Regions from separate parts of the Cupriavidus sp. SK-4 genome, predicted to be linked through region 1. Evidence: predicted binding sites of a transcription regulator. Region 1 holds the regulator's gene; the other holds the start of a gene.
The links. Region 1 encodes LexA, which represses DNA repair genes until DNA is damaged. Its sites were predicted from a motif close to ACTGTATNNNNATACAGT; they were not measured.

Region 1 (3,407 bases):
CGTTTGGAATTGCCAGGCGCGCCGGACGATGTTCTGCAGGCGCTTCACCTCCCAAAGTAGGGCATGCACCTCGGGAGATCTATTTCTGGCCCACATATCCCGCAGCTCGTCGTCGTCCAGCGGGGGCCTGAGCAGGTCAGAGTAGGGGTCGTTGATCATGGTCGCATACTGTATGGATATACAGTATAGGCGTCTAGCGCCGCGGTGGGAATATGCAGTTCTGGTATCAAGTTTCTTTGGAACTTGGTAAAATCGCCCTAGGCACAGAGCGGGTGGCAGGGTTGGTCGGTTTCCAAAGAAACACGATAAGTCAATGATTACATTGAACTTTGAACAAGGATTGTGATTCCTGTCGTCGTGGGTTCGAGTCCCATCAGCCACCCCAAAGCATTTTCCAGAACGGCGCCTCTCGAGGGCGCCGTTTTGCATTCCCCGGGGGTGGTATGTCTGTTCGAGCGGCAGTGGTTGGCGTAGCGATGGCAGCCATGGTGGCAGGGTGTGCCACCGGTACTTCTGAAAAGGACATTCGCGCGCGTGCGCCTATGCGCTTGTTCACGCCCGCCCAGATGGGTGATGTTGCGAAATGCCTGCGCAACAATCTGGGCGATGACGCCGCGGTCGTCAACTATCCGGCGAAGAGCCAGACTGAGATCCGCATCGGCCAGACCACGTCTGGCGGTGAATACCAATACGCCTATCTGATTTCGCTGACGGCGAAGCCGGATGGTACGGCGCTGGAGCTGCGCAAGAGCGATACGTGGTTCCCGCAGCTGACGCCGACGGAGCTGGAAGCCGAAGCCAAGGCGTGTGCGCCGCGTAGCTGAGGGCGGGGGCCGCAGCTGCGCGGATAAAGCCGGCAGATTTCAAGCGGCCAGCTTTTCGGCGGTTTCGAGTTCAAGCATGCGGCAGATCGCCGCCATGCTGCCGACCATGGTGCGGCGCTGCGTACCCTGGTAGACGCGTACGCCCTTGCTCTGGCGGAATGGCACGGGCTTGACCGGGCGACGGGCGGCGACTTGGTGGATTTGCGGCATGGTGGCACCTCTTTTAGGCAAAGCGGGGTCAACACCCGGCAAGCCGGGTGGCGTCTGCAAAGCAATGGAAGCGGGTGGGCGCGCGCAGGCTGGCGGCCTGCGGTGCCCGGCTAGAAGCCGGAAGATCGGATCAGTCCGACGGCGATGCCTTCCAGCGAGAACTCCTCGCCAGGCTCCACGATGATGTTGGTGAAGTCCGGGTTTTCTGCGATCAGTTCGATATGGCCACCGCGCCGCTGCAGGCGTTTGACGGTGACGTCATCACCCAGGCGCGCCACCACGATCTTGCCGTTGGCGGCTTCGCTGGCGCGGCGCACTGCCAGCAGGTCGCCATCGAGGATGCCGGCATCGCGCATGCTCAGGCCGCGCACGCGCAGCAGGTAATCGGGGCGTTCGTCGAAGACCGAGGCGTCGACCTGGTACTGGCGGTCGATATGCTCGGCGGCGAGTATCGGGCTGCCGGCAGCAACGCGACCCACCAGCGGCAGCGTCAGCTGCATCACGCCGGCCATTGGCAACGAAAACTGGTCGGGCATTTCCGAATCGCTGCGAGCCACTTTCAGGCGGATGCCACGTGAGGCGCCCGGCGTCAGTTCGATCACGCCCTTGCGTGCCAGCGCCCTCAGGTGTTCTTCCGCGGCATTGGGCGAGGAGAAGCCGAACTCTGCAGCGATTTCGGCGCGCGTGGGCGGAAAGCCGGTATGGCGGATCGTGTTGCGGATCAGGTCGAAAATCTGCTGCTGCCGGGGTGTCAGGGTCGCCATGGGATCGCCGTTCCGTGCAGGGCCGCGGGGATTACGGGTAAGGGATCGGCCGATCCTTTATCCTGCATCCGGCTGGCCAGGCACTGTATGTTTAAACAGTATGCTGTGATTTTATACAGTATCGACCTGAGCGCAAGCAGAATTTTTTGGGGCGTGTCGCATGGGCGGAATGTGGATCGCCAGCGCGGGCCGGCGGCGAGGCGGGGCGCGCCCGTTACAATCGACATTCCTGCTTCCACACTTTCCTTGCACGCCCCCATGACCCAATTGCCTCGCATCGTCGTACTGGCCACCGGCGGCACCATTGCTGGCGCGGCCGGCAACTCCGCCAGCAGCGCGCGCTACCAGGCGGCGACTGTGCCGGTGTCGTCGTTGCTGGCAGCGGTGCCCGCGCTGCAGTCGGCGGCTCGCATCGAAGCCGAGCAGGTGGCCCAGGTCGACAGCAAGGACATGACCTTCACGCTCTGGCAAACGCTGGCGGCGCGGGTTGAGCACTGGTCCGCGCAGCCCGACGTGGCCGGCATCGTGATCACGCACGGCACCGATACGCTGGAAGAAACCGCGATGGCGCTGCACCTGACGCAATCGTGTCCGGTGCCGGTGGTGATGACGGCGGCAATGCGGCCGTCGACGTCGCTGTCGGCCGATGGCCCGCTGAACCTGCTGGATGCGGTGCGCGTGGCCGCCCATCCCGATGCGCGCGGCAAGGGTGTGCTGGTGGTGCTGAACCAGCAGATCCACGCTGCGCGGGATGTGGCCAAGGCTCACACGTCGGCGGTGGACGCCTTTGTCTCGGCCTGCGGGCCGCTGGGTTTCGTGCAGGACGACTACGTGCGCTTCGCCCGCGCGCCACGCGCGGCCTGGGTGATCGGGCCGATGCCGGCGGCGTGGCCGATGGTGGAGATCGTGGCGAGCTACGCGCAGCCGGGCAGGGTGGCAGTGGATGCGCTGGTCCGCGCGGGTGTTGCCGGGCTGGTGGTGGCTGCCGCCGGCAATGGCTCGGTGCATGAGGTGCTGGCCGAGGCGCTGGCCGATGCCGCTGCCGCGGGCGTGGCCGTGGTGCGCAGTTCCCGCACCGGGGCCGGCCATGTGGCGATTCCGCCCCAACTCAGCCCGACGGATGGGGCTTTTGTTTCCGCAACGGACCTCAATCCCTATAAGGCGCGCGTGCTGCTGGCCCTGGCGCTGGCAGCCGATGCGGGGCTGGCGCGGGATCCGGCAAGGCTGCAGGCCGTGTTTGCCAACGCCTGATTTGCCTATGTAAACAGCGGCTTGCGCGCTTGCTGCTATGCGCGCTATAATTTAAGGCTATTCAACCTTGCCACACCGGACTCGTGACGCCCGGGTGGCTAATCCAAAAGGAGCGTCAATGCGTCATTACGAAATCGTCTTCATCGTCCACCCGGACCAGAGCGAACAAGTGCCGGCCATGATCGAGCGCTACAAGCAGCTCGTGACCTCGCAGAACGGCAACGTTCACCGCGTGGAAGACTGGGGCCGTCGCCAGATGGCTTACATGATCCAGAAGCTGGCCAAGGCTCACTACGTTTGCCTGAACATCGAATGCGGCAAGGAAACGCTGGCTGAACTGGAACACGCGTTCAAGTTC
Region 2 (3,407 bases), on a different contig from region 1:
TCGATATCCCACAAGCCGTCCTCTCTCTGGTACGCCTCGGCCGAAATGGCGCGACGGTGACGCTGGGAGCGGTTGACGGGCTGGGACAGAGGCATGGCCAGGCTGGAAATACGGGGGCTGGGGAACGGCGGTGCCGGAGCACCGAAAACCGGGGGAGTTTAACATGCCGCGCCGCTTTGGCCGGGAACATCCTTGTGCAGCAACTGTCGCAGCGGGATTGTCGGCCGACCATGGCGCATCAGGCCTCGCCATCGTCGTCGCCGTAGTCTTCGTCCGCACCCTGGATGATCTTGCTGACGACCGAACGCGAAAACCCGCGCGCCACCATGAAGCGGATCTGCTTGGCCCGCGCTTCGGACGTGTCCGGCGGGGTGCCGAAGCGCTTGCGCCAGACCTCACGGGCGCGCGCCACTTCCCTGGCGCGCAGCCGCTCCTGCAGATCACCCAGCTGCTCGCTGCCAAGCTTGTGGGTCTTGGCCTCCTGCATCACGCGCGCGGTGCCGTAGCGGGCGCCGCGGCGGTGCACAAGGCTGTCGGCAAAGCGCTGGTTCGACAGCCAGTTCTCGCGCTCCAGCGCGTCCAGCAACTGCTCCAGCTGCTCGGCCGACTCGGCATGCGGCGCCAGCTTGCGCGCCAGTTCGGCACGGCTGTGCTCGCGGCGCGATAGGTAGCCGACGGCGCGGGCCTTCAGCGAAAGCGGGGGGCGGGTTGCCATGGGTTACAGGAATCTGTGGATGGATGGATCCGCGCCAAGCAAAAAGGCCGGGGCATCGGCGATGCCCCGGCCTTCCGGATGGCGCAATGGCCGCTGGCGCCGTCAGTCTTCGACCGCTACCGGCGTGGCAGCCGCCGCAGTGGGGTTCATGGCCACCACGCCCAGCGCCGCGCGCACCTTATTTTCGATCTCGTCGGCGATGTCCGGGTTCTCGCGCAGGTATTCGCGCGCGTTGTCCTTGCCCTGGCCGATCTTGTCGCCGTTGTAGCTGTACCAGGCGCCGGACTTCTCAACGATCTTGGCGTCCACGCCCAGGTCGATGATCTCGCCCTGGCGCGAAATACCCTGGCCATACAGGATGTCGAAGAAGGCTTCGCGGAACGGCGGCGAGACCTTGTTCTTGACCACCTTGACCTTGGTCTCGTTGCCGATCACGTCGTCGCCCTTCTTGATCGAGCCGATGCGGCGGATATCCAGGCGCACCGAGGCGTAGAACTTCAGCGCGTTGCCGCCGGTGGTGGTTTCCGGCGAGCCGAACATCACGCCGATCTTCATGCGGATCTGGTTGATGAAGATCACCAGGCAGTTGGTGCGCTTGATAGTGCCAGTCAGCTTGCGCAGCGCCTGGCTCATCAGGCGGGCCTGCAGGCCCGGCAGCGAATCGCCCATTTCGCCTTCGATTTCGGCCTTGGGCACCAGCGCGGCCACTGAGTCGATCACGATCAGGTCGATCGAGCCCGAGCGCACCAGCGCGTCGGTGATTTCCAGCGCCTGCTCGCCGGTGTCCGGCTGCGAGATCAGCAGGTCGCCGACGTTGACGCCCAGCTTGTTGGCGTAGCTGACGTCCAGCGCGTGCTCAGCGTCGATAAAGGCGCAGGTGCCGCCCAGCTTCTGCATCTCGGCCACGACCTGCAGCGTCAGCGTGGTCTTGCCCGAGGATTCCGGACCATAGATCTCGACCACGCGGCCGCGCGGCAGGCCGCCGACGCCAAGCGCGATGTCCAGGCCGAGCGAACCGGTGGATACCACCTGGATGTCCTTCTCGACCTCGCCGTCGCCCAGGCGCATGATCGAGCCCTTGCCGAACTGCTTCTCGATCTGGGAGAGCGCGGCGGCAAGCGCCTTCTGCTTCTCGGCGCTCACGCCGGCACCTGCCTTCTTGTCGTCCATGGTCGTCCTTGAATCAATGGTGTATAAATAGGCCGCATGTGGCGCGGCACCGGCATTTTCCGGCTCCAGCGCCGGCCCGGCTGTCTGCGCGGCCGCTCTCCAGGGGGTCTCCCCGGGCAGCCCCAGCGGAACGTGCGGGTACTGTATAAAAAAACAGTATGCTTGGCAAGCCCCATCGCGCCCCCTTGTGCTCACTGCGCAGCCGGCGCCGGCTATGCCGGCCACGGTGGAGACAACCATGCGCATTCTGATCGCCGAAGATGACGACGTGCTGGCCGACGGCCTGACGCGCTCGCTACGCCACTCGGGCTATGCCGTCGACCACGTCACGAACGGCCTGGAAGCCGATTCCGCGCTGTCGACCCAGACCTTCGACCTGCTGATCCTGGACCTGGGCCTGCCGCGTATGTCCGGGCTGGAAGTGCTCAAGCGCCTGCGCGCGCGCGGCGCGATGTTGCCGGTGCTGATCCTGACCGCTGCCGACAGCGTCGACGAGCGCGTCAAGGGCCTGGACCTGGGCGCCGACGACTATATGGCCAAGCCCTTTGCCCTGTCCGAGCTTGAAGCGCGCGTGCGCGCGCTGGTGCGGCGCGGCGCCGGCGGCGGCGCCACGCTGATGCGGCACGGGCCGCTGGCCTACGACCAGGTCGGACGTATCGCCTATCTCAACGAGCAGATGCTGGACCTGTCCGCGCGCGAGATCGGATTGCTGGAGATCCTGCTGACACGCAGCGGCCGCCTGGTATCGAAAGAGCAGCTGGTGGACCACCTGTGCGAGTGGGGCGAGGAAGTCAGCAACAACGCGATCGAGGTCTACGTGCACCGGCTGCGCAAGAAGATCGAAGTCGGCGGCATCCGCATCGCCACCGTACGCGGGCTTGGCTACTGCCTGGAGAAATTCCAGCCGGCGGTGGCCGCGCACCACTGACCCCCGCCCGACGCCACCGCAGGCCAAGCGACCGACCTGAGCGCAAACCGCCGAGATGAGCCTGCTGCGACTGCCCTGGCGACGCGCGCCCCGCGCCGCGCCACCCCCTCCTTCCGCCGCCCCGGCCCCGGACGCCGCCGACCAGGACCTGGCCGACGCGCTGCCGCACCTCGAGGAAAGCACCGCGCATCCGTCGCCGCGCTCATTGTTCGGCGAGATCCTCGACTGGATGCTGGCGCCGCTGCTGCTGCTCTGGCCGATGAGCATCGCGGTGACCTACCTGGTGGCCAAGTCGATCGCCAACGGGCCCTTCGACCGCGCGCTGGAAGCCAGCGCCATCGTGCTGTCGCAGCAGGTGCGCGAGGTCAACGGGCGCATCACGCTGCAGTTGCCGCTGTCGGCGCGCGAGATCCTGCGCGCCGACGAGACCGACAACATCTACTACCAGGTGGTCGGCAAGCGCGGCGAATACATCGCCGGCGACCACGACCTGCCGCTGCCGTCCGAGGAGGACCAGGGCCACGCGGGCCTGGTGTCCCTGCGCGATGACCGCGTGGCCGGCAACGACGTGCGCGTGGCCTACACCTATATCGA

Region 2: recA (recombinase RecA) is a predicted target of LexA. The motif match lies at 2,026-2,043, and genes of this name have one in related genera.

The regions. Positions count from the first base shown of each region.
Region 1 covers NZ_JFJW01000089.1:61,978-65,384, reverse strand. The annotation lists gene CF68_RS18955 (hypothetical protein) at 1-159, opposite strand, end outside; gene CF68_RS18950 (hypothetical protein) at 477-824, shown strand; gene CF68_RS37745 (hypothetical protein) at 864-1,034, opposite strand; gene lexA (transcriptional repressor LexA) at 1,145-1,798, opposite strand; gene CF68_RS18940 (asparaginase) at 2,057-3,049, shown strand; gene rpsF (30S ribosomal protein S6) at 3,168-3,407, shown strand, end outside.
Region 2 covers NZ_JFJW01000017.1:15,704-19,110, forward strand. The annotation lists gene CF68_RS03700 (DUF2889 domain-containing protein) at 1-95, opposite strand, end outside; gene recX (recombination regulator RecX) at 239-715, opposite strand; gene recA (recombinase RecA) at 818-1,885, opposite strand; gene CF68_RS03715 (response regulator transcription factor) at 2,124-2,813, shown strand; gene CF68_RS03720 (sensor histidine kinase) at 2,869-3,407, shown strand, end outside.